DNA from 3 places in the Pseudomonas sp. MDT1-85 genome. Region 1 is predicted to be linked to each of the others. Evidence: predicted binding sites of a transcription regulator. Region 1 holds the regulator's gene; each other region holds the start of a gene.
The links. Region 1 encodes sigma-54, which starts transcription at its own class of promoters, with help from an activator protein. Its sites were predicted from a motif close to ANTGGCATNNANNTTGCTNT; they were not measured.
Positions count from the first base shown of each region.

Region 1 (4,790 bases):
GATGCTCGCCGCCGAGGCGCTGAAAATCATGGAAGACCACAAGATCAGCTCGCTGGTAGTGGTCGACAACGAAGACCGCCCGGTCGGCGCCTTGAACATGCACGACTTGTTGCGCGCAGGAGTAATGTAATGAGCACGGACCTGCTGCAACGCGGCAAACAGATCAAACTGGCGGTATTCGACGTCGACGGCGTGCTGACCGACGGGCGCCTGTACTTCCTCGAAGACGGTAGCGAGTTCAAGACGTTCAACACCCTCGATGGCCAGGGCATCAAAATGCTGATGGCCGCCGGCGTGCAGACCGCGATCATCAGCGGCCGCAAAACGCCAGTGGTCGAGCGGCGCGCGAAGAACCTCGGCATTCCACATCTGTATCAGGGTCGCGAAGACAAACTGGTGGTGCTCGACGAACTTCTTGGCCAGCTCAACCTAACCTATGAACAAGTGGCCTACCTCGGCGACGACCTGCCAGACCTGCCGGTGATTCGCCGCGTCGGCCTTGGCATGGCGGTGGCCAGCGCTGCCAGTTTCGTGCGCGAACACGCCCATGGCATCACCCAGGCCCGCGGTGGCGAGGGTGCCGCTCGCGAATTCTGCGAATTGATCCTGCGCGCCCAGGGCCGCCTTGATGCGGCCAATGCCGCGTACCTGTGAGCCCATCATGCTGAGCAAAAAAATTCGCAACATCCTGGTGTTCGGTTGCATCGCAGCGATTTTTGCGGCAGTCGGCTACTGGAACATCAGCCCGGAACGCTTCCTCGACAAACCGGTGGTGAAGGTCGATGAAAGCGCGATCGACTATTACGCCATCAACGCCCACAGCGTGCAGTACCTGCCCGACGGCAAACTGCAATACGAGATGACGTCAGACAAGGTCGAACACGTGAAAGTGAGCGAGGTGACGTTGCTGACCAATCCTGACCTGAACATGTTCCGTGGCACCGAATTCCCCTGGCACGTCCAGAGCGAGCGCGGCGAAGTCAACCCGGACGGCACTCAGGTCGAGCTGATTGATTCGGTACGTATCACACGTTTCGACGAAAAAAACCGCAAAACCCTGATTACCACCACCCGTATGACAGTGTTCCCGCAGCAGCAATATGCGCAGACCGATCAACCCGTTAGAATCGACGGCGCTGGCGGTGTATCAACAGGCAACGGAATGAAAGCGTACTTGAAAGAAAGCAGGATACACCTGCTATCGAACGTAAGAGGACAGTATGAGGCTCGTTAAAACTCTCCCTATTTTGCTCAGTCTGGGCGCAGCACTGGGAAGCGTGAGCGCCTGGGCTCTGCCGAACGATCAAGAGCAGCCTATCCGCATTCAGGCCGACGATGCCCAACTGGACGACAAGAATGGCGTTGCTACCTATAAAGGCGACGTGATCATCACCCAGGGCTCGATGAAGGTTACCGGCAACACCGTGACCATCACCCGCACCCCGGCGGGCGACATCGACGTGGTGACTTCGGTGGGCAACCTAGCCTACTTCGAGCAACTGCAAACGGCGGGCGACACCAAGCCGGTTCAGGGCTACGGCGTAACTATCCAGTACCACGCCTCGCAAAACCGCGTCGTGCTGATCGATCGCGCCAAAGTCATCGATAAGGACAACAACGTCACCCAAGGCGAGAAAATCGTCTACGACACGGTCAAAAAGCTTGCGAGCGCCGGTCGCGCCACGGGTAACAAGGTCACCGAGGCACGCCCTCGCATCGACATGGTGATCCAGCCGAAGAAGAAATCCGACGAGCAAAAGGCCCAGTAATGGCAACTCTGAAAGCTCAGCATCTGGCCAAGAGCTACAAGAGCCGTCAGGTCGTGCGCGACGTCAGCCTGTCCATCGACAGCGGTCAGATCGTCGGCCTGCTTGGCCCTAACGGCGCCGGCAAAACCACCTGCTTCTACATGATTGTCGGCCTGGTACAGGCCGATCAGGGCCGCGTACTGATCGACGACCTGGACGTCAGCCACCAGCCAATGCACGGTCGTGCGAAGGCGGGTATCGGCTATCTTCCGCAAGAAGCGTCGATCTTCCGCAAACTGTCTGTGGCCGACAACATTATGGCCATCCTCGAGACCCGCAAGGAGCTCGACAAGGCCGGTCGTCGCCAGGAGCTGGAAAGCCTGCTGCAGGAATTTCACATCCACCACATCCGCGACAATCTCGGCATGAGCCTGTCCGGTGGTGAACGCCGCCGCGTGGAAATCGCCCGGGCACTGGCTACCAATCCGAAATTCATCCTCCTCGACGAACCTTTCGCCGGTGTAGACCCGATTTCGGTGGGCGACATCAAGCAGATCATCCATCACCTCAAGGCCAAAGGCATTGGCGTGCTGATCACGGACCATAACGTTCGTGAGACCCTGGATATCTGCGAAACCGCCTACATCGTCAACGATGGCCAACTGATCGCTGAAGGTGACTCCGCCACCATCCTGGCCAATGAACTGGTCAAGGAAGTGTATCTGGGCCACGAGTTCCGCCTGTAAGCACCCGAGGTGCCCGGGTCGCCGAGAGAGCGCTCGCTTCAATAAAAAATCAATAACTTTTTATTGTTACAGCGCTCTAGGCAAACACTTCAGTTTCAGGCATATAATTTGCTTATGTTTGGCGCTTCGGCGCCCTGTAGTGGATGGCGCATGTGCGCCGGCGAATAAGGTGTTAAGCCCCTGCCATGAAACCATCGCTAGTCTTGAGAATGGGCCAGCAGCTGACGATGACACCGCAGCTGCAACAGGCCATCCGCCTGCTCCAATTGTCGACCCTGGACCTGCAACAGGAAATCCAGGAGGCCCTGGAGTCCAATCCGATGCTCGAACGCCAGGAAGAAGGCGACGACTTCGATAACGCCGACCCCTTGGCCGATAGCGCCGAACAGAAACCCAACGCCGATGTCCAGGAACCCTCCTACCAGGAAACCGCTCCGACGGTGGATAACCTCGAGGAAGGCGACTGGAACGAGCGAATTCCCAACGAATTGCCCGTCGATACTGCGTGGGAGGACGTCTACCAGACCAGCGCCAGCAGCCTGCCGAGCAACGATGACGACGAGTGGGATTTCACCACCCGTACGTCGGTCGGTGAAAGCCTGCAAAGTCATTTGCTCTGGCAGCTGAACCTGGCACCGATGTCCGACACCGATCGTCTGATCGCCGTAACCCTGATCGATTGCATCAACAATCAGGGCTACCTGGACGAAACCCTCGAGGAAATCCTCGAAGCGTTCGACCCGGAACTGGACATCGAACTGGACGAAATCGAAGCCGTCCTGCACCGCATTCAGCAATTCGAACCCGCTGGCATCGGCGCCCGCAACCTCGGGGAATGCCTGCTGCTGCAATTGCGCCAACTGTCCGCCAAGACCCCTTGGCTGGCCGAGGCCAAGCGCCTGGTCACCGATTACATCGACATGCTCGGCAGCCGCGACTACAGCCAGCTGATGCGCCGCATGAAGCTCAAGGAAGATGAGCTGCGCCAGGTTATTGAATTGGTCCAGAGCCTCAACCCACGCCCGGGCTCACAGATCGAGTCCACCGAAGCCGAATACGTCGTTCCCGACGTGATTGTGCGCAAGGACAACGAGCGCTGGCTGGTGGAGCTGAATCAGGAATCGGTGCCACGCCTGCGGGTCAATGCCCAATACGCCGGTTTTGTGCGCCGCGCCGATACCAGCGCTGACAATACCTTCATGCGTAATCAGTTGCAGGAAGCTCGCTGGTTCATCAAGAGCCTGCAAAGCCGCAATGAAACCCTGATGAAAGTCGCCACCCAGATCGTCGAGCATCAGCGCGGCTTTCTTGAATACGGTGACGAAGCCATGAAGCCGTTGGTGCTGCATGACATTGCCGAAGCGGTGGGCATGCATGAATCGACGATTTCACGGGTGACCACGCAAAAATTCATGCATACCCCACGGGGCATCTATGAACTGAAATACTTTTTTTCCAGCCACGTCAGTACCTCCGAAGGCGGTGAATGCTCGTCCACAGCGATTCGCGCGATCATCAAAAAACTGGTTGCCGCGGAAAATCAGAAAAAGCCGTTGAGTGACAGCAAGATCGCTGGTTTACTGGAGGCACAAGGCATTCAGGTGGCTCGCCGCACCGTCGCCAAGTACCGCGAATCCCTCGGGATCGCGCCTTCGAGCGAACGCAAGCGGTTGATGTAGAGCCACGCCACAGCGTTCCAGTGGTAGATCATCTGATCTACCGCTTTATGCACTGGCAACGAAGGAGAAGCTGTATGCAAGTCAACATCAGTGGACACCAACTGGAAGTGACCGAACCCCTGCGCACCTACATCGGCGAAAAACTCGACCGATTGGAGAGGCATTTCGACAAGATCACCAATGTGCAAGTCACGATGAACGTCGAAAAACTGCTGCAGAAGATCGAAGCCACGCTGCATATTCCCGGCGGAGAAGTGGTCGCCAATGCCGAGCATACGGACATGTATGCCGCCATCGACCTGCTGACCGACAAGCTGGATCGCCAACTCAAAAAGCATAAGGAAAAGACCCAGAGCCTCCTCCAGGGCGCGACCGGTCGTTAACACCCCCAATCCATGATCCGACTAGAAACCATCCTGACCCCCGGCCGTTCCCAAGTGAACGCGCCGGGTGGCAGTAAAAAGAAAGCCCTCGAGCAGATTGCCAACCTTATCCACCGCGAAGTACCGGATCTGGAAATGCAGGACGTCTTCGAGGCCCTGATTGCCCGTGAGAAACTCGGTTCTACCGGTTTCGGCAACGGCATCGCCATCCCCCATTGCCGGCTCAAAGGCTGC
Region 1 covers NZ_CM142715.1:1,264,516-1,269,305, reverse strand. Annotated here, with positions in the region: gene ACYZT2_RS05610 (KpsF/GutQ family sugar-phosphate isomerase) at 1-130, shown strand, start outside; gene ACYZT2_RS05605 (KdsC family phosphatase) at 130-654, shown strand; gene lptC (LPS export ABC transporter periplasmic protein LptC) at 662-1,234, shown strand; gene lptA (lipopolysaccharide transport periplasmic protein LptA) at 1,221-1,769, shown strand; gene lptB (LPS export ABC transporter ATP-binding protein) at 1,769-2,494, shown strand; gene ACYZT2_RS05585 (RNA polymerase factor sigma-54) at 2,680-4,173, shown strand; gene hpf (ribosome hibernation-promoting factor, HPF/YfiA family) at 4,248-4,556, shown strand; gene ptsN (PTS IIA-like nitrogen regulatory protein PtsN) at 4,569-4,790, shown strand, end outside.

Region 2 (4,790 bases), 790 kb from region 1:
CACGACGGCCCCACTCAGTGCCAGAACAGATACAAAGCGATTCATGACCCTACCTCACGGTGTTGCAGGCGACCTCATGGCCGCCTCATAGACTTGATTACAGATTCTGCGTTACGAACGAGAGCATCTGGTCGGCGGTGGAGATCACTTTGGAGTTCATCTCGTAGGCGCGCTGAGTGGTGATCATGTTGACCATCTCTTCAACGGTGCTGACGTTGGACGTTTCCAGGGTGTTCTGCAGCGTGGTGCCAAAACCGGCGAGGCCCGGGGTGCCGACTTGCGGCGCGCCACTGGCAGCGGTTTCCAGGAACAGGTTGTTACCCACCGCTTGCAGACCGGCCGGGTTGATGAAGTCGGCGGTTTGCAGGTTGCCGATCACCTGAGAGGCCGGGTTGCCGGGAACGGTGACAGACACAGTGCCGTCACGGCCGACGGTGAAGGTCTGGGCATCGTTCGGAATGACAATGGCCGGCTCCAGGGCGAAGCCGCTGGCATTCACGATCTGGCCGTTGGAATCCAGGTGGAATGTACCGTCACGGGTGTAGGACGTGGTGCCGTCCGGCTGCAGAATCTGGAAGAAACCGCGACCGTCGATGGCCATGTCCAACGGCTGCTCGGTGGTTTGCAGGCTACCGGCGGTGAAGTTTTTCTGAGTCCCGACGATGCGCACACCGGTACCCACTTGCAGACCCGACGGCAATTCGCTGTCCTGGGTCGATTGGGCGCCTGGCTGGCGTTTGATCTGATACAGCAAGTCCTGGAACTCGGCGCGGTCACGTTTGAAACCCGTGGTCGAAACGTTTGCCAGGTTGTTGGAAATGGTGGTGAGGTTGGTGTCCTGGGCGGACAGACCTGTTTTGGCAACCCATAGAGCCGGAAGCATTCGATTCTCCTCGTGCGCCTGTTTTACGGCGCGACGTTCTGATAATTAGCTGATCTGCAAGACCCGAGCCATGGCCTGGTCATCGTCTTTGGCGGTGTTCATCATCTTGATGTGCAGTTCGAACTGCTTGGCCAACGCCAGCACCGAAGTCATTTCTTCCACGGCATTGACGTTGCTCGACTCCAGGAATCCAGACACCAGTTTGACGTTGGCATCGGCCTGCGCCGGCTTGCCATCCTTGGTGTGGATCGAACCGTCCAGGCCTTTGGTCATGTTCTTGAAGTCCGGATTGACCAGTTTGATGCGGTCGACTTCGGCCATCACGCGAGGGCCTTCGCCCATTGCACGGATGCTGATGGTGCCATCTTCGCCGACTTCGATTTGCTGCTCGGGCGGCACGGCAATCGGCCCGCCATTGCCTATCACCGGCATACCGTTGCCGGCACGTAGCACGCCCAGCGCGTCAACGTTCAGGCTGCCGGTGCGCACGTAGCTTTCACCGCCATCGGGGTTCTGCACGGCGATCCAGCCATTGCCCTGCACCGCGACATCGAGGTCACGACCGGTTTGCACCAGCGCACCTGGGGAGAAGTCGGTGGCCGGACGCTCGGTCATGGCAAACGCACGCGCCGGAAAGCTGTCACCAAACACTGGCATCGAACGGGCCTGTTCCAGGTCCTTCTGAAAACCGTTGGTAGAGATGTTCGCCAGGTTGTTGGCATGAGCCTTCTGCGCCAGTGCATTCTGGCTGGCGCCGGTCATTGCCACATAAAGGTACTTGTCCACACTCTTTCCTCTGCATGCCGGACGTTTGCCGCCCACCGCTGTACTGCTGAGCCATAAGCAATTTGCAGACCAACTTTTTTCTGGCGGCGCCGGGCCCGGCAAACAGAGGACTTGAGGGATTCAGAAGGGATTGGGGGAATGTGTAGAAGACGAAAAACCGGCGGTGTTCTGCCGCTTACGGCAAGCGTCGACCTCTAGGGCTCAACGCATGCGTGTAGCAGCTGCCGGCGCTAGCCCGGCTCTTTGCCGACTTCGTACTCACGCAACTTATTGGCAATGGTCGTATGGGAAACCCCCAGCCGCTTGCCCAGTTGCCGACTACTCGGATGCTCGGAGTACAAGCGCTCCAGTACGGCTTTCTCGAAGCGACCGACAATCTCGTCCAGCCCGCCCTCAAGGGAAAAATCGCCAAGCGGCTGACGCACGCCGTAGTCCGGCAGACGAATGTGCTCGGCTTTGACAGTCCCGCCGTCGCACAGGGAAACCGCTTGGAACAGTACGTTTTCCAATTGCCGCACGTTACCCGGCCAATGGTAATGACTGAGCCGTTCCATTGCCGCTGGGGCCAGTTTCGGCAACGGGCAACCGATCTGCCGACTGGCCTGATCGAGGAAGTGTTCCACCAGCGGCGCCAATCCGTCGAGGCATTCGCGCAGCGGCGGGATGTGCAGCGAGAGCACGTTCAAGCGGTGGTACAAATCCTGGCGAAACTCACCGCGAGCGCACAACTCGGACAAGTCCACTTGAGTCGCGCAGATCACCCGCACATCCAGATAGACCTCTTCATCGCTGCCGACACGACGGAAGCATCCGTCCTGCAGAAAGCGCAGCAATTTCACCTGCAAGCGCGGGCTCATTTCGCCGACACCATCGAGAAACAACGTACCGCCCGCCGTCAGCTCCAACAGCCCGAGCTTGCCTTCGGCCCGCGCCCCTTCGAAGGCGCCGGGGCCGTAGCCGAACAATTCGGTCTCGGCCATGGACTCCGGCAGACCGGCGCAGTTGAGCGCCATCAGTGGTGACTGCCCACGCGGGCTCGCCAAGTGACAGGCCCGCGCCAACAATTCTTTGCCGGTGCCGGTTTCGCCTTCTATCAATAGCGGCGCATCCAGCGGTGCCATGCGTCGCGCTTCGCGCACCACCGCCGCCATCACTTTCGAGCTTTGGAAAATGCTGTCGAAGCCGCGCAATTCCTGCTTGCGCACGTTATAGATGCGCTCGCCCACCCGGTCCGCCCGATGCAACGTCAACACCGCGCCGGCCATGGCCTCGCTTTCGTCATGCTCCGATTGCAGCGGCGCGATGTCGGCGAGAAACACGTCACCCTTGACCTTGACCCGCAAGCCGTTGATCCGCGATTTGTTGGCGCGCACCAGCTCCGGCAAATCGAAATCCTCGGCGTACCGCGACAGCGGAATCCCCGGCACCTCGTCCACCCGCACCCCGAGCAACTGCGCTGCTGCACGGTTGGCCGCGACGATGGAGCCGCCCATGTCGATCGACAGCACCGGAAACTCCAGGGCACCGAGCAAGGCGTTGAGCTCCATGTGCCGACGCTCGCTAGGCATCAGCCCTACGCGCTTGACGCCGAATACCCCGCCAATCGCCTCGAACTTCGGACGCAACGCCTGGAACTGAATGTTGATCAGGTTCGGGCAGTGCAGGTAGATCGCATTGCCGTGCTCACCGCCCACTTCGCCGCGAGCGACGTTGATCCCGTACTCGACCAGCAAGTTGAGAATGTCGCGCAGGATACCGATGCGGTTCTGGCAGTGAACTTTGATACGCATATAAAGGCCCGAAAAATGGTGAGTGAGGTTGATGCCGAGCGCACAACCTGTGGGAGCGGGCTTGCTCGCGAAAGCGTCGGACCATCCAACATTGATGTATCAGACAGACCGCCTTCGCGAGCAAGCCCGCTCCTACAGGGATACCTGGTAGACCGACGTATTTTTCTGCCGAGGCACTCAAATAGTCGTCAAGATTATGTGACACCCGTGCGCCATTTCAAACCCGCAAATATCAATACTTGCGCCATAGCAGCCAATCCGTAACGAATACTTTACGAAAAGTGCTGATTTTTCCTACATGCAACGACGATCACCTGCTGCAACACCGCACGCCTTGGGGTATTTCTAGGTCTATAGCTGTACACACAACAAGAACGGATCCCCTAGCAGGAGAGCAGCATGAAGCAGACGCAATACGTGGCTCGCGAGCCCGATGCGCAAGGTTTTATCGAATACCCCGCCGAAGAACACGCGGTGTGGAACACGCTGATCACTCGCCAGCTGAAAGTGGTCGAGGGCCGTGCGTGCCAGGAATACCTGGACGGTATCGAAAAACTCGGTCTGCCTCACGACCGCATTCCGCAACTCGGTGAAATCAACAAGGTCCTCGGTGAAACCACCGGCTGGCAGGTTGCCCGAGTCCCCGCACTGATTCCCTTCCAGACCTTTTTCGAATTGCTGGCGAACAAGCAGTTCCCGGTGGCGACGTTTATTCGTACCCGCGAAGAGCTGGATTACCTGCAAGAACCGGACATTTTCCACGAGATCTTTGGCCACTGTCCGCTGCTGACCAACCCCTGGTTCGCCGAATTCACCCACACCTACGGCAAACTTGGCCTACAGGCCTCCAAGGAAGAACGCGTGTACCTGGCGCGCCTGTACTGGATGACCATCGAGTTCGGCCTGGTCGACACGCCACAAGGCCTGCGCATCTACGGTGGCGGCATTCTGTCCTCGCCCAAAGAAACCGTTTACTGCCTGTCGGACGAACCAGAGCATCAGGCCTTCGATCCGCTGGAATGCATGCGCACGCCGTACCGCATCGACATTCTGCAACCGCTGTACTTTGTCCTGCCGAGCCTCAAGCGCCTGTTCGATCTGGCCCACGAAGACATCATGGACATGGTCAAGCAAGGTATGCAGCTGGGGTTGCACGCGCCGAAATTTCCGCCAAAGCCCAAAGCGGCCTGAGCAGATCCCGCTCGCGACTTGCGCGCAAAAATAGTAATTTCCAACAAGAATCGAATTCAGGAACACACCATGAACGCTCTGAACCAAGCCCATTGCGAAGCCTGCCAAGCCGGCGCCCCTCAGGTCAGCGACGAAGAATT
Region 2 covers NZ_CM142715.1:2,049,766-2,054,555, reverse strand. Annotated here, with positions in the region: gene flgH (flagellar basal body L-ring protein FlgH) at 1-45, opposite strand, end outside; gene flgG (flagellar basal-body rod protein FlgG) at 98-883, opposite strand; gene ACYZT2_RS09290 (flagellar basal body rod protein FlgF) at 929-1,669, opposite strand; gene ACYZT2_RS09285 (sigma-54-dependent transcriptional regulator) at 1,900-3,459, opposite strand; gene phhA (phenylalanine 4-monooxygenase) at 3,859-4,650, shown strand; gene ACYZT2_RS09275 (4a-hydroxytetrahydrobiopterin dehydratase) at 4,720-4,790, shown strand, end outside.
Region 2: the regulator sigma-54 is predicted to act here: its motif matches at 1,724-1,743, upstream of ACYZT2_RS09290 (flagellar basal body rod protein FlgF).

Region 3 (4,790 bases), 640 kb from region 1:
GCTTCGCCGGTGACCAGCGCTTCGATCTCCAGCCGATCGGCAATACGGGAAGCAGCGCGCAACATCATACGCTTCAAAACTACGCCCATATGACTGTTATCGACTTTCCCGAGAATTTCTCCCAGTACTTCCTCGAACGGCACACTGACAAATAACACGCGTTGGGAGCTGCCGTACTTCTTCCAGATGAAATGCGCGACTTCCATAACGCCCAGTTCATGGGCTCGTCCGCCCAGATTGAAGAAGCAGAAATGGCTCATCAGCCCGCGGCGCATGATCTGGTAGGCGGCGACGGTGGAATCGAAGCCACCGGACATCAGCACAAGCGTCTGTTCCAGGGCACCCAGCGGATAACCGCCGATGCTGTTGTGCTGGCTGTGGATCACGAACAACCGTTTGTCGCGAATTTCGATGCGAACTTCGATTTCAGGCTCTTTGAGCGAGATTCCGGCGGCGCCGCACTGACGACGCAGTTGGCTGCCGACGTATTTCTCGACGTCCATGGAGCTGAATTCGTGCTTGCCGGCACGCTTGCAGCGCACCGAAAAAATCTTCCCGGCCAAGGCGTCACCGAAATGCTGTTTGCACTTGGCGACGATGTCGTCGAAGTCGCCCAACGGGTATTCATCGACCTGCAGGAAATGCGCGATGCCCGGCATGCAGCTCAGGCGCTCGGTCATCTCCTTCAGGGCTTTCGGCTCGCTGACGCGGGTTTCCAGCTCGAGGTTGTCCCACACACCGTTCACCACCACAGCCGGGTCCAGATCGCGGAGCACGGTACGGATGTTTTTGGCCAACTGGCGGATGAAACGCATCCGTACCGGGCGGCTCTTGATGGTGATCTCGGGGAAGACTTTTACGATTAGTTTCATGAAAACAGCGCGCGCTGGGCCAGCCGAAAAAGGGGGGCGCGGATTATAGCGGAAATTGCTCAAGGTTTAACCAGTTAATGTGTAGAAGGTTTTGCGCGCACCAAAACAGGTCATTTATAGAATTCGACGCTACATTACAGGGCGAGGTTTGGCGCTTTTCGAGGCTTTGCACCTTTATAAGCGTGATATTGGGGCAAAAAACCCATGGTGGGGCACTGGCATGCAATTTGCTCCCTTGTGAGGCAGGTTGCCTTGGCAGAGTATTCGCGCCGGCATCACCCACATTCCAAGGGCCATCCACTACCAAGCCCGAAGCCACCCGGAGGACACTATGTCGAAGTCGGTTCAACTCATCAAAGATCATGACGTCAAGTGGATTGATCTGCGCTTCACGGACACCAAAGGCACTCAGCACCACGTGACCATGCCGGCTCGCGATGGGCTGGATGAAGCTTTCTTCGAAGAAGGCAAAATGTTCGACGGTTCCTCCATCGCTGGCTGGAAAGGCATCGAAGCTTCCGACATGATCCTGATGCCGGACGACAGCACTGCCGTTCTCGACCCGTTCACCGAAGAGCCAACCCTGATCCTGGTTTGCGACGTGATCGAGCCTTCGACCATGCAAGGCTACGACCGTGACCCACGTGCGATCGCCAAGCGTGCCGAGGAATACCTGAAGTCGACCGGTATCGGTGACACCGTATTCGTGGGTCCAGAGCCTGAGTTCTTCATCTTCGACGAAGTGAAGTTCAAGTCCGACATCTCCGGTTCGATGTTCAAAATCTTCTCCGAACAAGGTTCGTGGATGTCCGACCAGGACGTGGAAGGCGGCAACAAAGGCCACCGTCCAGGTGTCAAAGGCGGCTACTTCCCTGTTCCGCCGTTCGACCACGACCACGAAATCCGTACCTCCATGTGCAACGCCATGGAAGAAATGGGCCTGATCATCGAAGTTCACCACCACGAAGTGGCGACTGCCGGTCAGAACGAAATCGGCGTGAAGTTCAACACCCTGGTTGCCAAGGCTGACGAAGTTCAAACCCTGAAGTACTGCGTACACAACGTTGCTGACGCATACGGCCGCACCGCGACCTTCATGCCTAAGCCTCTGTACGGCGACAACGGTTCGGGTATGCACGTTCACCTGTCCATCGCCAAAGATGGCAAGAACACCTTCGCTGGCGAAGGCTATGCCGGTCTGTCCGACACCGCTCTGTACTTCATCGGCGGCATCATCAAGCACGGTAAGGCTCTGAACGGCTTCACCAACCCGTCGACCAACTCCTACAAGCGTCTGGTCCCAGGTTTCGAAGCGCCAGTGATGCTGGCCTACTCGGCTCGCAACCGTTCGGCTTCGATCCGTATTCCTTACGTGTCCAGCCCTCGCGCTCGCCGTATCGAAGCTCGCTTCCCGGATCCGGCAGCTAACCCGTACCTGGGCTTCGCTGCACTGTTGATGGCTGGCCTGGACGGCATCCAGAACAAGATCCACCCAGGCGACGCTGCTGACAAAAACCTGTACGACCTGCCGCCTGAAGAGGCGAAAGAGATCCCACAAGTTTGCGGCAGCCTGAAAGAAGCCCTGGAGGAGCTGGACAAAGGTCGTGCGTTCCTGACCAAAGGCGGCGTTTTCAGCGACGATTTCATCGACGCCTACATCGCTCTGAAAAGCGAAGAAGAAATCAAGGTTCGTACCTTCGTACACCCACTGGAATATGAGCTGTACTACAGCTGCTGATCCGGTAGCGCCGCGCTACGCGGCGTGACAAAAGAGAGGCCTCCTTCGGGAGGCCTTTTTTATGGGCACAATTCTGCGACCGACGATGAACCAATGTGGGAGCGAGCCTGCTCGCGAAGGCGTTTGATCATTCAACATTGATATTGATTGAGCCGGCGCTTTCGCGAGCAGGCTCGCTCCCACAGGGGTTTATGGTGTTTGGGCGATTTCGGGAAATCATTCCCAGATGTTTATGTATTGGGCAACCGCCGCCCCTGACCTATGCTGCAATCCAACGCTTTCGTTTCTGGTCGATTTTATGGGTCGTGGTTTTCTATTCATCTTGCTGCTGATCGCCCTGCCCGCCGCAGCGCAGATCTATAAGTACACCGACGTCGACGGCAACACCGCCTACAGCAATCAACCGCCCGACGGTGTTAAAGCTCAACCGGTCGAATTGCCTCCGCTCAACCGTGTCGAAAGTCAGCCGTCGGGCGAATCTGCACCGCCTGCCGAAGCCAACGGCCGTGAGCAACCTCGCAGCGCCTACGAGGTACTGGAACTGACCGGCCTGCCCACCGAAGAGGCGTTGCGCGCCAACAACGGCACTTTCACCGTCAGCGTACTGATCAAGCCGCGCCTGCAAGGGCCTCATTTATTGAGGTTGCTGCTGGATGATCAGCCCTACGGCCAACCGAGCAACGTGCCGATCCTGCAACTGGTGAACGTCGATCGCGGCGAACACAGCCTCGCGGTGCAGGTGATCGATGGGGAAAATCTGGTGCAGCAAAGTCCCACCGTGACGTTTACCGTACAACGGGTGCATAAGCCGTGAGGGTGTGGCTACTGATCGCCTGCTTGATCGCCCTGCCGGTCACGGCCGAGGTGTTCACCTACGTCGACGCCCAGGGCAATCGAGTCTTCACCGATCAGCCAGGCTCCGGCAAGGCCAAGCGTGTGCCGATAGCACCGAGCAATCGCATGTCCGCCAACCCCACCGGTGCAACGCCGGTCATTGCCGGTAAAAAGACCGAAACAAAACCGTTTTTCCACTACGACATGCTCCGCGTACTGGTGCCGGAGCCAGACGCCACTGTCCGCAGCAGCGCCGGAGAACTAATCGTCAGTGTCACCAGCGAACCCGGCCTGCAACGGGACCATCGCTACCGACTGCTACTCGACGGCCAACCCACCGCAGAGCCCGCCCCAAGCCCGGTATTCGCCCTGAGCAACATCGATCGCGGCAGCCATAACCTCTCTGTGGAAATCCTCGACGAGCAGGGCCGCATCGTTGAGCGCACAGCCAACCAGCCGTTCCACATGCTGCGCATCTCCCTCGCGCAGAAGCGCCAGGTCAATCCCTGCGCCCTCGTCGATTACGGCCAACGACCGGAATGTCCGCTCAAAGACAAACCCATCGAGCCAAAAAATCCCTTCCTGCGTTTCTTCTAACGCCGTTCAGCTAAGCGCACAATATTGGTGCAATAGACTGCACCGTACCCACATTCCAACCCATTTTGGTTCGAAAGTACCCGATAAAGCCGGCAGAACGCCACGCAAACGAGCGTCAAACGTCCGTTTCAGGCCTTAAACGCTTCTTTTCGGAGCCTTGGTTTGGTTTTTGCATTTTCCTCGTATCAGCGCTTGATTCTTGCGCACGCTCGCTCCCAAAGAGGTCCTGATGACCATTAGCGACGCACTACACCGCTTGCTACTCGACAACCTGACCACCGCAACCATTCTGCTCGACGCCGAACTGCGCCTTGAGTACATGAACCCGGCGGCGGAGATGCTGCTGGCCATCAGCGGCCAGCGTAGCCATGGGCAGTTCATCAGTGAGTTGTTCACCGAATCCACCGAGGCGCTGAACTCCCTGCGCCAGGCAGTCGAGCAGGCGCACCCGTTCACCAAGCGCGAAGCAATGCTTACCGCCCTCACCGGCCAGACGCTGACCGTCGACTACGCGGTAACACCGATCCTGGCCAACGGCGCCACCATGCTGCTGCTGGAAGTCCACCCCCGTGACCGCTTGCTGCGGATCACCAAGGAAGAGGCGCAGCTGTCGAAGCAGGAAACCAGCAAGATGCTGGTGCGCGGCCTCGCTCACGAAATCAAGAATCCTCTCGGCGGGATTCGCGGCGCGGCGCAGTTGCTCGCCCGTGAATTGCCGGAAGAAAGCCTGCGCGATTACACCAACGTCA
Region 3 covers NZ_CM142715.1:625,999-630,788, reverse strand. Annotated here, with positions in the region: gene thiI (tRNA uracil 4-sulfurtransferase ThiI) at 1-872, opposite strand, end outside; gene glnA (glutamate--ammonia ligase) at 1,204-2,610, shown strand; gene ACYZT2_RS02925 (DUF4124 domain-containing protein) at 2,909-3,424, shown strand; gene ACYZT2_RS02920 (DUF4124 domain-containing protein) at 3,421-4,041, shown strand; gene glnL (nitrogen regulation protein NR(II)) at 4,271-4,790, shown strand, end outside.
Region 3: the regulator sigma-54 is predicted to act here: its motif matches at 1,087-1,106, upstream of glnA (glutamate--ammonia ligase).